Regions from separate parts of the Serratia surfactantfaciens genome, predicted to be linked through region 2. Evidence: predicted binding sites of a transcription regulator. Region 2 holds the regulator's gene; each other region holds the start of a gene.
The links. Region 2 encodes CRP, which controls carbon source genes, mostly activating them, when cyclic AMP is high. Its sites were predicted from a motif close to ATGTGANNNNNNTCACAT; they were not measured.
Positions count from the first base shown of each region.

Region 1: a site for CRP is predicted at 2,290-2,307, ahead of msrB (peptide-methionine (R)-S-oxide reductase MsrB). Genes of this name have one in related genera too.
Region 3: a site for CRP is predicted at 2,561-2,578, ahead of aaeR (HTH-type transcriptional activator AaeR). Genes of this name have one in related genera too.
Region 4: a site for CRP is predicted at 2,653-2,670, ahead of cdd (cytidine deaminase). Genes of this name have one in related genera too.

Region 1 covers NZ_CP016948.1:2,192,689-2,197,741, reverse strand. Annotated here, with positions in the region: gene ATE40_RS10350 (MipA/OmpV family protein) at 1-32, shown strand, start outside; gene ATE40_RS10345 (D-hexose-6-phosphate mutarotase) at 127-1,002, opposite strand; gene gapA (glyceraldehyde-3-phosphate dehydrogenase) at 1,087-2,082, opposite strand; gene msrB (peptide-methionine (R)-S-oxide reductase MsrB) at 2,431-2,844, shown strand; gene ATE40_RS10330 (YeaC family protein) at 2,908-3,180, shown strand; gene chiD (chitinase ChiD) at 3,223-4,500, opposite strand; gene pncA (bifunctional nicotinamidase/pyrazinamidase) at 4,733-5,053, opposite strand, start outside.
Region 2 covers NZ_CP016948.1:4,098,834-4,103,886, reverse strand. Annotated here, with positions in the region: gene ATE40_RS19270 (YccS/YhfK family putative transporter) at 1-1,308, opposite strand, end outside; gene crp (cAMP-activated global transcriptional regulator CRP) at 1,358-1,990, opposite strand; gene ATE40_RS19260 (OsmC family protein) at 2,373-2,780, shown strand; gene ATE40_RS19255 (phosphoribulokinase) at 2,819-3,688, opposite strand; gene ATE40_RS19250 (YheU family protein) at 3,840-4,073, opposite strand; gene ATE40_RS19245 (hydrolase) at 4,070-5,050, opposite strand.
Region 3 covers NZ_CP016948.1:3,899,774-3,904,826, reverse strand. Annotated here, with positions in the region: gene uriH (uridine-preferring nucleoside hydrolase UriH) at 1-817, opposite strand, end outside; gene ATE40_RS18340 (zinc ribbon domain-containing protein) at 1,025-1,300, shown strand; gene ATE40_RS18335 (hypothetical protein) at 1,297-1,641, shown strand; gene aaeR (HTH-type transcriptional activator AaeR) at 1,632-2,543, opposite strand; gene aaeX (p-hydroxybenzoic acid efflux pump operon protein AaeX) at 2,858-3,061, shown strand; gene aaeA (p-hydroxybenzoic acid efflux pump subunit AaeA) at 3,069-4,004, shown strand; gene aaeB (p-hydroxybenzoic acid efflux pump subunit AaeB) at 4,004-5,053, shown strand, end outside.
Region 4 covers NZ_CP016948.1:938,596-943,648, reverse strand. Annotated here, with positions in the region: gene ATE40_RS04555 (sugar ABC transporter substrate-binding protein) at 1-12, shown strand, start outside; gene ATE40_RS04550 (MFS transporter) at 144-1,352, shown strand; gene ATE40_RS04545 (CidA/LrgA family protein) at 1,491-1,898, shown strand; gene ATE40_RS04540 (CidB/LrgB family autolysis modulator) at 1,895-2,590, shown strand; gene cdd (cytidine deaminase) at 2,728-3,612, shown strand; gene ATE40_RS04530 (NAD-dependent malic enzyme) at 3,834-5,053, shown strand, end outside.

The DNA.
Region 1 (5,053 bases), 1.9 Mb from region 2:
TGTTGATGACGGGTGTGAGCTACACCTTCTAATCATGCATTGCACGATTATCGTGCATCGCGTGCATCAAAAAGGGGCGCTGGCGCCCCTTTTGCACATCTGTAGTGCGCCGCCGCGCTCGGTGTATTAGGCCTTCTTGCGGCTGCGGAAGGTGACGCCCAATCGAGCAGGTTGTTCGCCGGCGGCGATCAGCGGTTTGCTCACGCGCCCGGTCTCTACGCAAACCATGGTCTTGTAACCGTCGTTCGGCATGTCCCCCATGCTGCAAGAGAGCTCTACGCCGGGGTTCCAGGCGATAACGTCGCTCATATGGTGGTGGTGAACCTCGATGGTGCGAGCGAGCGCCGGATCGCGGATCAGGCTGAAGGCCTCGGGGCGGGTATAGACGCGGTCGGTTTGGCCGACGAAGGTCACTTCGCCGGACTGGCGCGCTTCGATGCCGCCCGCCACCTTATCGATATACGGCTCGCCCAGGCCCGCTACGCTGACTCGGTCGATGTCGCCGACCTGGAAGTAGCTGTGCAGCGCCGCAGTGGCTTGATAATCGCCGTGCGATTCCAGTTCGATCTCGCACTCTGCACCCAGCTTGAAGCGGGCGATCAGCGTGAAGGCGTGCGGCCACAGTTTGCGGGTCTGTTCGTTGTCTTTCAGCGTAAAGGTCAGGATGACGCCGTTGTCATCTTCATCGTGCGCCGTCAGGCTCCAGGGCTGGTTGCGGGCAAAACCGTGCGAAGGTTGCCCGGCTGGGCCGAACCACGGCCAGCAGATCGGCACGCCGCCGCGGATGGCCTTGCCTTTAGCGAAAGGGGTATTGCTGCTGAGCCAAATCACCGGCTGCTCGCCGCTGGGCTGCCAGGCCAGCAAATGGGCGCCCTGCAGCGCGACGGCTGCGCGCACTTTCGGATGCGACACCACAACCACACCCAGCTCGTCGAGTTGACGTTGGCTGATGTAAGGAGAAATCTGTTCGGAAACGGGCAGGGTGAAAATTTTCTCGTTCATTTCATTACCTTATTGTTTGCCGGAGAGACAAATAAAAAAGGGCGACAAAAATGTCGCCCTTACTATCAGCTTAACATCACGCCATTACTTGGAGATGTGAGCGATCAGATCCAGAACCTTGTTGGAATAACCGGTTTCGTTGTCGTACCAGGAAACCAGTTTCACGAAGTTGTCGTTCAGTGCGATACCGGCTTTGGCATCGAATACGGAAGTCAGCACTTCGCCGTTGAAGTCGGTGGAAACCACGTCGTCTTCAACATAGCCCAGAACGCCTTTCATCGAGCCTTCAGCGGCGTCTTTGATGGCTTTCTTGATTTCTTCGTAGGTAGCCGCTTTTTCCAGACGCACGGTCAGGTCAACAACGGATACGTTAGGAGTTGGTACGCGGAACGCCATACCGGTCAGTTTGCCTTTCAGCTCTGGCAGAACCACGCCAACCGCTTTCGCTGCGCCGGTAGAAGAAGGGATGATGTTCTGGGATGCGCCGCGGCCGCCGCGCCAGTCTTTGTGGGACGGGCCATCAACGGTTTTCTGAGTAGCGGTGGTCGCGTGAACGGTGGTCATCAGGCCTTCAACGATACCGAAGTTGTCGTTGATGACTTTAGCCAGTGGCGCCAGGCAGTTGGTGGTGCAAGAGGCGTTGGACACGATGTCCTGGCCGGCATATTTGTCAAAGTTAGCGCCGCGCACGAACATTGGGGTCGCATCTTTGGATGGGCCAGTCAGAACGACTTTCTTAGCGCCAGCGGTGATGTGTTTACGTGCGGTTTCGTCGGTCAGGAAGATACCGGTCGCTTCAGCAACCACGTCAACGCCCACTTCGTTCCACTTCAGGTTAGCCGGGTCTTTCTCTGCGGTAACACGGATGGTTTTGCCGTTAACAACCAGGTGGCCGTCTTTAACTTCTACCGTACCGTTGAAACGGCCGTGAGTAGAGTCATACTTCAGCATGTAAGCCATGTACTCTGCATCCAACAGGTCGTTGATTGCAACGATCTCGATGTCAGAACGCTCTTGAGCAGCACGGAAAACAATGCGACCGATACGGCCAAAACCGTTGATACCTACTTTGATAGTCATATATTCCACCAGCTATTTGTTAGTGAATAAAAGGTTGGTTGTAAAATTACAAAAACCTTACCCAGCGTCAAGCGGAATCGTGTCAATTCTTGCGGCAAGTCAAACCGGAAGGGTGGTTTTGCACGCTTATTGCACAGTCCATTTGCGCTCGGCCTTATCCGTTATATGGGGACAAGCCGCCAAGTATAAAGTCAGCATGCGCAAGATGTGTGATCGTTATCACATATCATCGTGACGTGGCCTTTATGGGCTACAGTTTAGGCCAAAAAACCCTGCAGCGGTGTTAATTTTTTGTTATTATTAATCATTGTTTTCGTTGACATTATCCACATTCAGAGATAAGCACAAATGGCTAAAGAGACAACCCCCGGTCATCCGGTCACGGAACTGAATGAAATCCAACGTTATGTGACGCAACAGCGCGGCACCGAAGCGCCGTTCAGCGGCAAATTGCTGCACAATAAGCGTGAGGGCGTGTACCATTGTCTGTGTTGTAACCAGCCGCTGTTCTATTCCGAAACCAAATACGATTCCGGCTGCGGCTGGCCGAGCTTTTATGAGCCGGTTTCCGCCGATGCGATTCGTTATCTCGATGATAACTCTCATAATATGCATCGTGTTGAAATCCGCTGCGGCCACTGCGACGCGCACCTGGGGCACGTTTTCCCCGACGGTCCGCAACCGACCGGCGAGCGTTACTGCGTCAACTCCGCTTCGCTGAGCTTCACCGACGGTGAGAATGGCGACCAAACGGCCGGTTAAGTGGTAATTTAACCAACAAAATCGATTCAGCTAATTATTCATCCGTAAGCGAGAAGGGCTCTGATGGACGTGAAAGATCTGATTGCGGCGATGACGCCCGAGATATACCAGCGCCTGGTGCAGGCGGTTGAGCTGGGCAAGTGGCCGGACGGCGTGGCGCTGACGCCTGAGCAGAAGGAAAACAGCCTGCAGGCGGTGATGCTGTGGCAGTCGATGAACAACGTCGATCCGCAGCACATGAGCATCGGCACCGACGGGCAGATCGTGATGAAGAGCAAGCAAGAACTGAAGCAGCAGTTCGTTGCTGAGCCGCTGGTCAAACTCAAACCGCAGTAAGCTGTTCCTAAAGCGGGGCGATGTCGCCATCGCCCCGTCGATTTACCGTTTCTCGCTCTTAATCCCCAGCGATTCCGCCAGCTGTTGCGCCAGCCGGTTGTTGTCGTCCGCGCCGTATTCCCAGAACATCGCACCGCCCAATCCCTGGCTTTTGATGTATTCGGCTTTGATGGCCACCGAACGCGGGTTCTCGTAGGAGATAGCGAACAGCGGTTTGCCTGTGGCGGATTGCAGCGTCAGATAAGGCACTTTGGCGTCGTCATCCCAGTGCTCGCGGAAACGGCGCTGCGGATCGTTGAGCAGTTTGCTGACGATGTCGTGGTATTTAAAGTAAGTGTCTTTGCTGAGATCCAGCCCCAGCGCGTTGAACAGAGCGGTTTCTCGCGCACTGAAATAAGGCTGCGTCACCGGATGTTTGGCGGCGTCCGGCTTGTCCCAGTCGATGCCCGCTTCGGTCGCTCGTTTCGGCACCCGGCCATAAAAACCGATACCGAGGTTCATCTGCGCCGGTTTTAATCCGGCGGCAAGATAATGTTTTACCACGGAATCGGCGCTGTAGCGGTCGGCGGCGGCCACGGTTGGCCAGCGCTTTGAATCGTACAGGTTGGCATTGAAGTACTGCGTGCCGTAAGCCATGTCATAGGTCATCAGATTGATGTAGTTGAGGTGAGGGGCAATGCTTTTCACATCGACCCATTCCTGCGGGCTTTTGACGTTGGCACCGACGGCGATGGTCAGTAGTTTACCTTTACCCAGCGCCTGGTGAAGCTCTTTCAGCAGCAGGGTGAAGTTGTCGCGGTCTGCCGGCTGGCTTTCCACCAGCCCCCAGGCGCCGTTCACCGGGTATTCCCAGTCCAGGTCGATGCCATCCAACTGATGCAGTGCAATCACCTGCAGCGCGGAGCGGATGAATATCGCCCGGTTTTCTGCGGTGGCGGCCGCGCCGGAGAAGCCGCGAGCCCCCCAGCCGCCGACCGACAACAGGACTTTCAACTCGGGGTTCTGTTTACGCAACACCGGCAGCCGTTGCAGATCGGCCGTTACCTTCGGCGACAGGTAGATCTGGTGCCGGCGCGCGGGATCTTTCAACGCCGCATTGGTTTCATCCTTCTCACCGTTGTAGATCAGGCCAAACGAATAGTTGAGGTGGGTGATTTGCGTCACGTCCAGTTTGTCGATATCACCGCCGGGGCCGGCGGTGACGTCGCCACCGCCGTTGAAGTAGCCGACGGAGAGATAGCCTGCCTGCGCCGAGCCGACGCCGGCCATAGCCAACTGCACCGCTGCCAGCAAAGGCAGCAGTTTTCGGGTTAATTTCATGTTTGTCTCCTTGGGTCGGCAAGGCCGACCGTACCGCCAGCGGCGGTCACAATAAAGCCGGGCTCAGCGGGCCCCGGATGCGTATAACCGATTGACGTCAAAAGCGTCGCAGTCATAACAGCAAAAGCGTCTGTCGGTCACAAGCGGCTGGCGGAGAAGAAGGGCGGTATTGTGAGCGGCGTCGATATTTTCGCCGCCGCGCAAAAAGGGCGCCGATGGCACCCGAGAGGATTTAGCTGGCGAGGAACTGTGACAGGGTAACCAGTTGTGCGCCGGCGTGCGCCATGTCCTGCAGCGCCTTTTCGCTGTCGCCCGGCTGCAGATTAACGCCGCGGCAGCCGTCGACGATCACTTGCGTTGGATAGCCGGCAGCCAGCGCATCCAGCACGCTGAACTTCACGCAGTAATCGGTCGCCAGGCCCATGATCGCCAACTGTCGGACACCCTGCGATTGCAGCCAATCGTGCAGTTCGGTCTGCGCCCGGTGGCCGTTATCGAAGAACGCGCTGTAGCTGTCGATATCCGTATCCTGTCCTTTGCGAAAAACGGCATC
Region 2 (5,053 bases):
TTCCCCTTCCGGCAACTGCAGCTGCAGCAGACCCGCCGCCAGCAACAGTCCGGCGATCGTGCCCAGCGCACGGTGCTGAATGCGCACCCGGGTGGCGTTATAGCCGTTTTGACTCACCAGCATGATAGTGAGCAGGATCCAGTAAGGCTTCGGCAGGTTGAATACCGCCCCCAGGCTGCTGCCGACCGCCAGCGTTACCCCCAGCCGCGCGGCGTTGCGCAGGGCGGTGGATTTGAACGACAGGTAGCTGGCCAACGCCGGCCAAAACGGCAGGCGGTGCTGGCTGGGCATCAAATCGCGGCGGTACAGCGGGTGCTGGGTGCGCAGCAGGCGGGCGATGCGGCTGAAATGGTAGTAGCAAAACTGGCCGACCGGGTTGTCGGGATGCTGCGCCGCCATTTTTTCCAGCGCCGCCAGCTCGTGCGTCATGGAAAAGCGCTTCGAATGTTGATGGTAGAGAATATCGTGCGCCACCACGCGCAGCCGGCCGGCGATCACCTGGGCGTTGCGGCGAATGATCGCTTCGGCCTGGCTCTGCTCCATCAGCTTCTGCACTTCTTCCGGCAGATGCAGGCTGACGGTGATGTGCTCCTGCAGGTCCATCGCCACCTGAAAGGCGCGCTGCAGGCGCTTTTGATCGAGGTTGTTGGCGTGCGGCAGGAAATTAAGCTGTTGGTACAGTAGGCTGATCAGATCCATCACCTTTTGCTGGCGCACCAGCAGCGGCGGCAGCGCGGTTTGCGGGTCGGTGTGTTGGGTCAGCAGCGAATACTTGGCTTCGAAGTAGTCCGCCAGTTCCAGATAAAGCTGGCTCAACGTCTCGCGCATCGGCTGCTCTTTCCACAGTTTGAACCAGAACCAGGTGAATAAGCCGTACCAGGCGGTGCCGATGACGTACAACAACGGCGCCTGCCAGATTGGTACCGTGCCAGCCATGCTGAGAGCGAAGATGGCGGCCACCAGCGCCGCCGGCAACAGCCGGGCGTGCAGCGGGCTGATTTCGCCGGTGACGCCGAGCAACAGCGCCAGACCCAGCATCAGCGCCGGCAGCGGCAGATGCCACAGCAGGGCCTGTTGCAGCAGCAGGCTGCTGAGGGCGAACAGCGCACCGCCGACGATCAGCCGTTTAAAGAAGCGCTTATGCGGCGTGTCGAGACCGGCGATATTGCAGCAGGCGGGCACCAGAGAGAACATCAGGCCGAGCTGCAGCTGGCCGATCAGCAGGCCGAACAGCACCGGCAGGCACAACACCAGCGTTTGTCGCAGTGCGTAATTGACTTCCGGGTGGTAGATCAGACGACGCCACATGGCAGCGAGCAGATAAAAAACGGCGCAGATTGCGCCGTTTTTTCAGGGATTAACGGGTGCCGTAGACGACAATGGTTTTGCCGTGGGCGGAAATCAGGTTTTGGTCTTCCAGCATTTTCAGAATACGGCCAACGGTTTCGCGCGAGCAGCCGACGATCTGGCCGATTTCCTGACGGGTGATTTTGATCTGCATGCCGTCCGGGTGAGTCATGGCGTCGGGTTGCTTCGCCAGATTCAGCAAGGTTTGCGCGATGCGGCCGGTAACGTCCAGGAAGGCGAGGTTGCCCACTTTTTCGGAAGTGACCTGCAGGCGGCTCGCCATTTGGGCGGACAGACGCATCAGGATGTCCGGGTTCACCTGGATCAGCTGGCGGAATTTCTTGTAGGAAATTTCGGCCACTTCACAGGCGGTTTTCGCGCGAACCCAGGCGCTGCGCTCCTGGCCCTCTTCGAACAATCCGAGCTCGCCGATGAAATCCCCCTGGTTGAGGTAGGACAAGATCATCTCTTTACCTTCTTCATCCTTGATCAGCACCGCGACGGAGCCTTTCACGATGTAGTAAAGCGTTTCGGCCTTTTCACCTTGGTGAATCAGCGTACTCTTCGATGGATATTTGTGGATATGGCAATGAGACAGGAACCATTCGAGAGTAGGGTCTGTTTGCGGTTTGCCGAGAACCATTCGCTGTTATCCTCTGTTGTTATCGCTGCCTTGTGTCACAGGGGTCAGAGTTCCCTGTAAAACCCGCCTGTAGCCGCTGTTATGAGCGAGGGCTACCGGCAAGTTTTGAGGCGTGTCATAAAAATACGCTGTCGCTCTAGCATATTAACTTGCCGTAAGCGCTGCAAGCTACATTCTGTTAACATACCGGTAAAGGAGCCTTTCTCTGGGCGTTTCCCTGAAATGCAGTGTCCCGGAAAGATTTATTGCGGCTCTGTTTGTAGCACAGAGTAAGGCGGGTGTCTCGTGTTGTCTCGCTTCAGCATGATTAGCATCAGGTTACGTTGCCTGTTTCTATGCGAAAGCGTACTCTGATTTTAAGAAATCAACCGGAGTGACCAGAATGCAGGCAAGAGTTAAATGGGTGGAAGGGTTAACGTTTTTGGGTGAATCGGCCTCCGGCCATCAGGTACTGATGGACGGCAACGCCGGCGATAAAGCGCCCAGCCCGATGGAGATGGTGCTGATGTCGGTAGGCGGCTGCAGCGCGATCGACGTGGTGTCCATCCTGCAAAAAGGGCGCAATGACGTGCGCGATTGCGAGGTGAAGCTGACCTCCGAGCGCCGCGAAGAAGCCCCGCGGCTGTTCACCCATATCAACCTGCACTTCATCGTCACCGGTCAGGATCTGACCGACAAGATCGTAGAGCGAGCGGTGAACCTGTCGGCGGAGAAATACTGCTCGGTGGCGCTGATGCTCAACAAAGCCGCCACGGTGACCCACAGCTTCGAGATCCGCCAGCCGGCGTAATCGAGACGGAGCGCGGCCAGCCGCCGCGCTCAACGCGCTTATTCGATCTTCTTGCCTTCCAGCAGCCGCTGCACCAGCGGCGCCATGATCAGCTCCATCGCCAACCCCATCTTGCCGCCCGGCACCACCAGCGTATTGATGTGCGAAATAAACGATCCTTGCAGCATCGCCAGCAAATAGGGGAAGTCTATCTGATCCAGCCCGCGGAAGTGGATCACCACGAAGCTTTCATCCAGTGACGGAATGGCCTTGGCAGCGAACGGGTTGGAGGTGTCCACCGTCGGAACGCGCTGGAAGTTGATGTGGGTGCGCGAGAACTGCGGCGTGATGTAGTTGATGTAGTCTTCCATCGAACGCACCACCGAATCCATTACCGCTTCGCGGGAGTGGCCGCGCTCGCCGGTATCGCGGATCAGCTTCTGGATCCATTCCAGGTTGACGATCGGCACCACGCCGACCAGCAGATCGACATGTTTGGCCACGTCATGGTGCTCGGTGACTACGCCGCCGTGCAGCCCCTCGTAGAACAGCACGTCGGTCGGCGCCGGCAGTGGCTCCCACGGGGTGAAGGTGCCCGGCACCTGATTGTATGGCACCGCTTCGTCGTAGGTATGCAGATACTTGCGCGAACGGCCGGTGCCGTTCTTGCCGTAGTCGATAAAGCTTTGTTGCAGCAGGCCGAAGTCGTTGGCCTCGGGGCCGAAATAGCTGATGTGTCTGCCCAGATCGCGCGCCTTGCGGATCGCCGCGTCCATCTCCGGCCGGGTGTAGCGGTGGAAACTGTCGCCCTCCAGCTCGGCGGCGCGAATGTTGAGCTGCTGGAAGATTTTGCGGAACGCCACGCTGGTGGTGGTGGTGCCGGCGCCGCTGGAACCGGTCACCGCGATAACGGGATGTTTGGCAGACATGGTGGTTGTCACTCCGTGTTGAATGCGCCGGCGTCAGGGGATTATTGTGGCTCTTGTTGACGCTCTCTATGTCAGGAAAAAATGGTGCGCGCTGGTTTGCAATGCCCCATTGTTACCTGATTTTTTCCGTCAGTCATAGAACCGAACGCCACTAAATTTCTTCCTGCCCGGCGCGGAACTGGCCGCGCGGCATGATGTTGACGCTCTCGTGCAGTTCCGACCACACCAGCACCACGTCGCCGTTTTTCAGCTGGCGGCGCACGTCCTCCACCTTCTGCTCCAGCGAGCGCTCGTGCTCGCCATAATCGGTGCCTTCGCGCAGTACAAAGGATTCGATCAGGCTATTCAGGGTATCGGTTGTCAGCTCTTGCCAGGGAATGATCACGTCGGGATGTCCAGATAAGGGGAAAGCCAGGCCGGAATGCGATGCTCCAGCCACATGTGCGGTTTTTTCAGCGTGCCGCCGACGAAGCCGACGTGGCCGCCGTACTCGGTCAACTGGTATTCGATATTGCGCGGCAGGCCGGCGACGTCGGGGATCACCTCATGGGTCATGAAGGGATCGTCCTTCGCATGGATGATCAGCAGCGGCGTCTGGACAGCCGGCAACAGCGGCAGAGCGCTGCAGCGGCGATAATAGTCGATAGCGTCGCTGAAGCCGTGAATGCGCGAGGTGATGGCGTCGTCGAATTCGCGGATGCGCCGCAGGCCGTTAAGCTGTGACAGCTTGAGCGGCAGGGTGTCCGGGTAGTGCAACAACTTACGGGTGGCGTTTTGTTTCAACTGTCCCAGCAGGTAGCGCTGATAAACGCGAGAGAAGCCTTGCTCCATGCGATAGGCGCAGGGCTCCAGCATCAGCGGCGCCGAGACCACCACCGCCGCCTGCAGCAGGCTGTCGGCGCCTTGCTGCGCCAGATAGCAGGCCAGCATGTTGCCGCCGAGCGAAACGCCTACTGCCGCGGTCGGCACCTCGCCGTAGCTGTCGCGCAGCCAGCGCAGGAAGAAGCGCGCGTCTTCGGTTTCACCGGAGTGGTAGATGCGCTGCTTGCGGTTGGGCACGCCGCTGCAGCCGCGAAAGTGCATCACCACGCCGAGCCAGCCGCGCTCGCGCCAGGCGTTGAGCAGGCCGTGCGCGTAGGGGCTGTAGAAGCTGCCTTCCAGGCCATGAAACAGCACCGCGCGCGGTTTGTCGCGCGCCTGCGCCGGATCCTCGCTCCAGGCGAGATCGACGAAATCGCCGTCGGGCAATTCCAGCCGTTGCCAATGCGGTTTCAATAACACGCGGCGGCGCACCAGCCGCGGCAACAGCGTTTGCAGGTGCGGGTTACTGGCCCCGGTCAGGGGGCGAAAGACGTCATGCATAGG
Region 3 (5,053 bases), 200 kb from region 2:
TCATGCCTAGCGTCAGGGTGCCGGTCAGTTCGATATCCACCGGTGCCTTGCGCACCGTCATCACGCTGGGATCGATCACGTAGGCGACTGCGCAGGGGTCGTGTACCGGCGGGGCGCTAAAGCCCTGCGCCTGTTGGTACATACGGCCAAAGAATGCCAGCAGTTCGCCGACGAACGTGGCCGGCCGGGTGCCGAGGGCGGCGATGCGTTCGCAGATTGCTGGCGTGGCCAGCGCCTGGTGGGTGAGATCCAGCCCGACCATGGTCAGCGGCCATTTTTCGTTAAACACGATGTGCGCCGCTTCGGGGTCGATTTTGATATTGAATTCCGCCACCGCGCTCCAGTTGCCCACATGATAGCCGCCGCCCATCAACACCACTTCCTTGACCCGTTCGGCGATGCGCGGCTCTTTGCGCACCGCCATGGCGATATTGGTCAGGCCGCCGGTCGGCACCAGCGTCACGCTGCCGGGCGGATGAGCCATCACCGTATCGATGATCAGATCTACCGCATGGCGCGTATCCAACTGCAGGTGGGGCTCCGGCAATACCGGGCCATCGAGGCCGGAGTCGCCGTGAATGTCAGGCGCCACTTCGATATTGCGCACCAGCGGGCGCGGGCAGCCGGCGGCGAAAGGCACGCCGGTGATATTGGCGATGCGCGCCACCGCCAGGGCGTTGCGCGTCACTTTGTCCAGCGTTTGGTTGCCCACCACGGTGGTGACCGCCAGCAGGTCGATCTGCGGATTGCCCCAGGCCAGCAGCAGGGCGATAGCGTCGTCATGCCCCGGGTCACAGTCCAGTATGATTTTTTTCATGGTTATTCCTGATGCAGGGAGAGGTTCCCGCAGCATAACGCAGTGCGGCGAGGTGGGGGAATGCCGATGCGAATTTTGTTAACTACATCAAAGCCTTGCCGATCATTCGATGTAATGAAACGTAAATCCTGCTCGCCGGGCTTTACCCTGGAGTTTACTCCAGGGTTTACAGTGAGGTTCAGCGTTAATGCACAGAGGAGAGGCGTGATGAGCTTACTGAAAAGGTTGTTGGGGCAAGGTGGTGTTAACGGCGGTCATCAGCGCGCGGGTCACCGCGGCGGGCATCATGGCAACCGCTATAGCCAGCATGGCGATCAGGGGCCGCAGTGTCCGGAATGCCAGGCGGTGAATAAATCGGGCGCGCGTTACTGTCACCGTTGCGGCCAGCCGTTTGCCGCGGTGAGCGCCACCTGCGGGCAGTGCGCCGCGCCGCTGCCGCCGGGCAGCCGCTTTTGCCCGCAGTGCGGCGGCGGCGTACCGTGAACCGGGGCGGTTGGACACTCGCGCTGTTGCTCGGCGCGATGGTGCTGTGGACGCTGCTGGCCTGGGGCGTTGCCGGTATGCTGGCCTGGCTCCCGGCGTTGGCGGAGGCGGCCGGCGACGCATCCCTGCCGGTAAACGGCGCGCTGAGCCTGGTGCCGCAGACGATGCTGGACGCCTGGCTGCCGTGGCTGAAACAGCTGGGCAGCGGGCTGGCGAGCTATTTTCCTCTGTTGCTGACCTGGGCGGGTTACGCCGTTTGGCTGCTGTGGGGCCTCGGCATGTTGGCGCTGATGCTGCTGGGCGCGCTGGCGCGCCGCTATTTGAGCGCCGCTCAGCGATAGCCCTGATAGACCGCCGCTACGCGCTCGAAATAGTCGGTTAAATAGTTGATGCACACCTGCACCTTCAGCGGCAGTTTGTCCTTTTCGGTATAGAGCGCGTAGATCGGCCGCGGATCCGAATGGTAGCTTTTGAACAGGATCTCGATCTCGCCGCGTTTGATCTCTTCGATCACCCACATCAGCGGGGCGTAGGCGATGCCGGCGCCGTTTTTCAACCAGCGGATCATGGTGGAGGAGTCGTTGGTCACGAAACGCCCCTGCGGCGAAATGCGCGTGGTGATGCCTTCCGGCGACATCAATTCAAATTCGCTGTCGGGCCGCACGCTGTATTCCAGCCAGGAGAAGTTAACCATGTCGCTCGGCTTCTGCGGCGTGCCGTGCTGGCTCAGGTAGCTTTTGGCGGCGCACACCACCATCGGCATCTGCCCCAGGCGGCGAGAGAACAGGCTGGAATCCTGCAGCGCCCCGGTGCGGATCACCAGATCCAGCCCGTCGGCGATCAGATCCGGCGCCGGTATGCCGGTCACCAGGTTGACCGTCAGGCCCGGGTACTCTTTCATCATTTCGGCGGTCATGTTCGCCAGCACGTTTTGCGCCATGGTGGAGGAGCTGCCGATGCGCAGCGTGCCGGCGGGCGTATTGTTAAACGCATACAGCTGCTCATGTACTTCACTGACTTCCTGCAGCATGCGCCGGCAGCCCTGATAGTAGATTTTGCCGGCTTCGGTCAGGCCGATGCTGCGCGTGCTGCGGTTCAGCAGCTTGACCTGCAGCTCATTTTCCAGTTTCGAGACGGTTTGGCTGATCGATGAAACGCTCATGTCGAGCTGGCGCGCGGCCGCGGTAAACGACCCGAACTCAACCACTTTGGCGAATACCGACATCCGTTTTAATCTTTCCATTATTCACTCTGGCTTAAAAGTGATTTAGATCACAGATTGTTGATGCCTTGATAGTAAGCAGGCTAATATAACGTGGTCGGGTGAATAGACCTTACCAACGTGCGAGAGCGAGCGGCCCTGCAATCCTGCCGCTCCTCCGGCACCCTCGCAATCCCTGTCGTGGATGTCAGCCCCAAAGTTTAACCTTTTTTCGGGTTCGTGACCTGGACAAGCTGTCCGGTCAAGATTTGTGGCGCGCGCACGCTAAAATGTAAAGAGAATGTGAATGGCAAGGCCCGTCGTCCCCCGGCGCAGTGAACAATAAGGAAAAAGTGATGAGTTTGCTTCCGGTTATGGTCATCTTCGGACTGTCGTTTCCGCCGGTGTTTTTCGAGCTGTTGGTGTCGCTGGCGCTGTTTTTTCTCCTGCGCCGCCTGCTGCAGCCGACGGGGATTTACGATTTTGTCTGGCATCCGGCGCTGTTTAACACCGCGCTGTATTGCTGCCTGTTTTATTTGATTTCATGTCTTTTTGTTTGAGGTCGCTGTGAAAAATTTTTCGATAAAAATAACCCGGATCGCGATCACTTTGATTCTTGTGCTGCTGGGGATCGTTGCGGTGTTCAAGGCCTGGGTGTTTTACACCGAGTCGCCGTGGACGCGCGACGCCAAGTTCACCGCCGACGTGGTGGCGATCGCCCCGGACGTCAGCGGCCTGCTGACCGACGTGCCGGTGGTGGACAACCAGCTGGTGAAAAAAGGGCAGGTGCTGTTCGTGGTCGATCGGCCGCGCTATGAGCAGGCCCTGGCGGAAGCCGGCGCCGACGTCGCCTACTACCAGACGCTGGCGGCGGAAAAACGGCGTGAGGCCGGCCGCCGCGTGAAGCTGGGCGTGCAGGCGATGTCGCAGGAAGAGATCGACCAGTCGAACAACTCGCTGCAGACCGTGCAGCACCAGCTGGCGAAGGCCGTAGCGGCGCGCGAGCTGGCGCAGCTGGATCTGGAACGCACCACGGTGCGCGCCCCGGCCGATGGCTGGATCACCAACCTCAACGTACACGCCGGCGAATACATCACTCGCGGCTCGGTGGCGGTGGCGTTAGTGAAGAAAGACTCCTTCTACATCCTGGCTTACCTGGAAGAAACCAAGCTGAGCGGCCTGAATAAGGGCGACCGCGCGGAGATCACCCCGCTGGGCAGCAACCGCATCATGCACGGCACCGTCGACAGCGTGGCGGCGGCGGTAAACAACAGCAGCAGCACGGTCAACAGCAAAGGGTTGGCGTCGATCGACAGCAACCTGGAGTGGGTGCGCCTGGCGCAGCGCGTGCCGGTGAAGATCCTGCTGGACGCCAAGGATCAGCAGCATCCGTACCCGGCCGGCACTACCGCGACCGTGGTGATCGTCGGCAAGAACGACCGCAATGCCGACAGCGGCTCGCCTTTTGTGCGCCTGATGCACCGGCTGCGTGAGTTCGGCTGATGAACAGCCCAACCTTCATCCGGCTGAGATTTGCCTTCAAACTCAGCTTCGCGATTGTGTTTGCGCTGTTCGTCGGCTTCCACCTCAATCTGGAAACCCCGCGGTGGTCGGCGATGACCGCCGCCATCGTCGCCGCCGGCCCGGCCTTTGCCGCCGGCGGTGAACCCTTCTCCGGCGCCATCCGTCATCGCGGTTGGCTGCGCATCATCGGCACCTTTATCGGCTGCTTCGTCGGCCTGATCATTATCATCACCACCGCCCGCGCGCCGGTGGTAATGCTGCTGCTGTGCTGCATCTGGGCCGGGTTCTGCACCTGGATTTCTTCGCTGATCAAGGTGGAAAACTCTTACGCCTGGGGGTTGGCCGGTTATACCGCGCTGATCATCATCGTCACCGTCGCCACCAGCGAAGCCCATCTGTTGGAAGCGCCGCAGTTCGCTATTGAGCGTTGCAGCGAGATCGTGCTGGGGATCGTCAGCGCCGTGCTGGCGGATCTGCTGTTTTCGCCGCGCTCGATCAAGCAGGACATCGATCGGGCGGTCGATCAACTGCTGGTGGATCAATACCGCCTGCTGCAGATGTGCATCAGCAACGCCGATAAAGAGGACATCGACCGCGCCTGGAGCAACCTGGTGAAGAGCACCACGGCGCTGGACGGCATGCGCAACAACCTGATGATGGAGTCCTCGCGCTGGCAGAAGGTCAATCGCCGGGTAAAAGCGTTGCATACCCTGTCGCTGACGCTGATCACTCAGGCCTGCGAAACCTATCTGATCCTGCTGAATCACCCGGACGCGTTGCAAGCGAGCCTGCGGGAGCAGCTGATGGTGCCGGCGGAAAACCCGCCGGAGATCCACAAACGCATGAAGCTGCTGCGCCAGGTGCTGACCACCCATCGCTCCGATGAAACGCTGCCGACCATCACCGGCTGGGTCGGCGCGGCGACGCGCTACCTGCTGCTGTCGAAGGGCGTGCATACCAACGGCAGCATCAGCGCGGTTGAAGAGGACGTGTTGAGCAAGGAAACCGTGGTCAAACCGACCTCGGCG
Region 4 (5,053 bases), 2.0 Mb from region 2:
CACGGTAAATAATGCTGTTTTTCACGGGGCTGCCGACGCAGCCTCTGTTTTTCAACTAATTATCGGCCTCCACCTTCCGTCCCCGCCAAAATGCGCTATGTTATTTGCATCGCCTAATAACTGTATGCATAAACAGGTTTCGAATGAAGGGATTCCCCTCGCAGATTAACGTGCTGCTGGCCAGTTCGCTGGTGTTGACCATCGGTCGCAGCGTCACGCTGCCGTTCATCACCATCTACCTTACCGAGCATTTCCACCTGTTGCCGAAGAGCGTGGGCGTGATCCTGGGCATCAGCCTCACCCTCGGCATCATCGCCAGCCTGTACGGCGGCTATCTGGTGGACAAATTCAGCAAAAATCGCCTGATCCTGCTGTCGATTTTATTGTTTGCGCTCAGCTTCTTCGCCATTCCCTGGATCCCGCGCCCCGGCGGCGTGATCGTGGTGCTGGCGATCCTGCACACCTGTTATTCGGTGCTGAGCATCACCATCAAGGCCTGCTTCGCCGACTGGTTGCCGGTCGAGCAGCGCATCAAGGCTTTCTCAATCAACTACACTCTGGTCAACGTCGGCTGGGCGATCGGCTCGGCGCTCGGCGTACTGGTGGCCGGCCTCAACCCGCTGCTGCCGTTTTACCTGTCGGGTGGGTTGGCGCTGGCGACGGTGGCGGCGCTGAGCCTGCGCTTGCGCGGGCGGGAACAGCACGCAGCCCCTATCGCCGCATCAGCCTCACTACCCAACTTCCGCCAGACGCTGACCATCTTGCGCAGCGATCGCCGGCTGATCTACTTCACCCTCGGCAGCACCCTGGGCGCCGTGGTGTTCGGACAGTTCACCGGCTATCTGTCGCAGTACCTGATCACCGTTTCCAGCGCCGAGTTCGCCTACAAAATCATCGGGCTGGTGATGATCGTCAACGCCAGCATCGTCATCGCCCTGCAATACCTGCTCAGTCGCGGCATGCGCCAGGAAAACATGCTGCGCTGGCTGGCGCTGGGCACGCTGTTTTTCATCGTCGGGCTGCTCGGCTTTATGGTCGCCGGCGAGGCGGTCTGGCTGTGGCTGGCGGCGATGGCGGTGTTTACCCTCGGCGAAATCATCGTTATCCCGGTGGAATACATGTTCATCGACTTTATCGCGCCGCCGCACCTGAAAGGCAGCTACTATGGGGTACAGAACCTCAGCGCGCTGGGCGGCGCCATCAACCCAGTGCTGTGCGGGGTGCTGCTCAGCTACGCCGCGCCGCCGTTGATGTTCGTGATGCTGATCGTCGCCGCGCTGCTCAGCCTGCTGTTTTTCTTCCTCGGCCATCGGCTGGCGGAACAGGCGACGACGGCTGAAGATGCACCTTAATCCGGCGCGCTACACTTAATCCAGGCTGTCAACCCAACGATCGTGCATGGCGGCCATAGCGAGAATTCATGGTGCGATCTGTGGCATGGCTCACAGTTTAATTGTATGATGAATGCATCAGTTAAACGGGAAAAGACAATGGCCAACGTGCTCACACTCTGCTGGAAATACCTCAGGGCCCTGCTCCTCATCTACCTTTGTCTGTTCGTCGGCAACGCGCTGGCGGCGCTGCTGCCGTTCGCCATTCCCGGCAGCATCCTCGGCATGCTGCTGCTGTTCGCCCTGCTTTCCACCCAGATCCTGCCGGCCAAGTGGGTTAAACCCGGCTGCCATTTACTGATCCGCTATATGGTGCTGCTGTTCGTGCCGATCGGCGTCGGGGTCATGAAATACTACGACCAGATCGTGGCGCACCTGGGCCCGCTGGTTATCTCTTGCCTCATCAGCACGCTGATGGTGCTGGTGGTGGTCGGCTATACCTCACATTATTTCCACCGCGAGCGCCGCATCGTCGGTAAGCCCGACGATACGGAGGGCAACCCATGATCCATGAAATCTGGTGGTCGCTGCCGCTGACGCTGGCGGTCTATTTCGCCGCGCGCTGGCTGGCGCGCAAACTGAACATGCCGCTGCTCAACCCGCTGCTGGTGTCCATGGCGGTGATCATCCCGCTGCTGCTGCTCACCGGTATCCCCTATGAGCGCTATTTTCAGGGCAGCAGGATCCTCAACGATCTGCTGCAGCCGGCGGTCGTCGCGCTGGCCTTCCCGCTGTATGAGCAGCTGCACCAAATTCGCGCGCGCTGGAAGTCGATTATCGCGGTGTGCTTCATCGGCAGCCTGACCGCCATGATCAGCGGCGGCGCCATCGCCCTGTGGCTGGGCGCTACGCCGGAAATCGCCGCTTCTATTCTGCCGAAATCGGTCACTACGCCAATCGCCATGGCCGTCGCGGACTCGCTCGGCGGTATTCCGGCGATCAGCGCGGTCTGCGTCATTTTCGTCGGCATCCTCGGCGCCGTGTTCGGCCATACGCTGTTCAACCTGTTGAAAATCACCACCCACTCGGCGCGCGGCCTGGCGATGGGCACCGCATCTCACGCGCTGGGCACCGCGCGCTGCGCGGAGATGGACTACCAGGAAGGCGCCTTCGGCTCGCTGGCGCTGGTGATCTGCGGCATCATCACCTCACTACTGGCGCCATTTCTGTTCCCGGTGCTGCTGCACCTGTTCGGTTAAACAGGATTAAACTTGCGATACATCTCGCATTTATGTATTTCATTGCATTGATTTCATCAATTAAGAGATATTGGTCACACTTTAATGTTGCCGCGCTGCCTAGAATGTTATCCCGTTAACCTGTAGAGAGACCTTCTATGCATCCGCGTTTTCACACCGCTTTCAGCGCACTGCCCGCGACACTGCAATCCGCCCTGCAGCCCTATCTGGACGCGTCCGACTTTCCGGCGATGTTCACGGCCGAGCAAGCGGCGGCGATCCGCTCAGGCTGCGGACTGGACGATGACGCGCTGGCATTCGCTCTGCTGCCGCTGGCGGCGGCCTGCTCGTTAACCCCGATATCGCATTTCCACGTCGGCGCCATCGCGCGCGGGCAGAGCGGCAATCTCTATTTCGGCGCCAATATGGAGTTCAGCGGCGCGCCACTGCAGCAATCCGTGCATGCGGAACAGAGTGCGGTGACGCACGCCTGGCTGCGCGGCGAAAAAGCGCTGGCCTCGGTCACCGTCAACTACACGCCGTGCGGCCACTGCCGCCAGTTTATGAATGAGCTGAACAGCGGCGGCGAGCTGCAAATCCGCCTGCCGGGTCGCGCGCCGGCCACGCTGGCGGACTATCTGCCGGACGCCTTCGGCCCGAAAGATCTGGATGTCGCCTCACTGCTGATGGACGAGGTCGATCACGGCCATCAGCTGGCGTTGAACGATGCGTTGGCGCAAGCGGCGCTGGCGGCGGCCAACCGAAGCCACGCGCCATACAGCCGCGCCCATAGCGGCGTGGCGCTGGAAACGGCAGACGGCAACATCTACGCCGGCCGCTATGCGGAAAACGCCGCCTTCAACCCGAGCCTGCCGCCGCTGCAGGCCGCGCTGATCCTGCTGAACCTCTCCGGCGGCGACTGCCAGAACATCCGCCGCGCCGTGCTGGCCGAACCGCAGGACGCGATCATCAGCCAATGGGACGCCACCCGCGCCACCCTGGCGGCGCTGGGCTGCCAGAACGTCAGCCGCACCGCGTTCTAAGCGCACCACGGCGGAGCCATCCGGTTCCGCCGCTAACAGCCCCGCCCGCCAAATACAATGCCCCGACGCCGCCGTAGACACTTTATTTAGTTAAAAAATCATTTGATTGTCGATAATTACGCCAACCTGGTTCATCATCTGGCAACAAATGCTGTACATCTGCTCTTTATCTTTTAGGATCGTCGGCAATAAAGTTATCTGATACGTGAAGAGTAAAACTGATGGAACTAGAATACGAAAGCAAACGCCCGCTCTACATCCCTTACGCCGGCCCAATTCTGCTGGAATTTCCGCTGCTGAACAAAGGCAGCGCTTTCACCGAGGAAGAACGTAGCCACTTCAACCTGCACGGCCTGCTGCCGGAAGCGGTGGAAACCATCGAAGAACAGGTGGAACGCGCCTACCGCCAGTATCAGGATTTCAAGAACGATAACGATAAGCACATCTATCTGCGCAACATCCAGGACACCAACGAAACCTTGTTCTACCGCCTGCTGGACTCGCACCTGAGCGAGATGATGCCGATCATCTACACCCCGACCGTCGGCGAGGCCTGCGAACACTTCTCCGATATCTACCGCCGCGCGCGCGGGTTGTTCATCTCCTACCCGAACCGCGATCGCATCGATGACATGCTGCAAAACGCCACCAAGCAGAACGTCAAGGTGATCGTGGTCACCGACGGCGAACGCATCCTCGGCCTGGGCGATCAGGGTATCGGCGGCATGGGGATTCCGATCGGCAAGCTGTCGCTGTATACCGCCTGCGGCGGCATCAGCCCGGCCTACACACTGCCGGTGGTGCTAGACGTCGGCACCAACAACCCGCAGCGTCTCAACGATCCGCTGTACATGGGCTGGCGCCATCCGCGCATCTCCGGCGAAGAGTACCACGCCTTTGTCGAAGAGTTTATTCAGGCGGTCAAACGCCGCTGGCCGAACGTGCTGCTGCAGTTCGAAGACTTCGCGCAGAACAACGCCACCCCGTTGCTGAACCGCTACCGCGACGAGATCTGCTGCTTCAACGATGACATTCAGGGCACCGCTGCGGTCACCCTCGGCAGCCTGATCGCCGCCAGCCGCGCCGCCGGCAGCCAGCTGCGCGATCAAACCGTCACCTTCCTCGGCGCCGGTTCCGCCGGCTGCGGCATCGCCGAGCAGATCATCGCGCAGATGAAGTCCGAAGGGTTGAGCGAAGACGAAGCGCGCGCCCGCGTGTTCATGGTCGACCGTTTCGGCCTGCTGACCGACAAGCTGCCGAACCTGCTCGATTTCCAGAGCAAGCTGGTGCAGAAGAGCGACAATCTCGCCGGCTGGGAAACCGCCAGCGATGCCATTTCGCTGCTGGACGTCGTGCGCAACGCCAAGCCGACCATTCTGATCGGCGTGTCCGGTCAGCCGGGGCTGTTTACCGAAGAGCTGATCCGCGAGATGCATAAGCA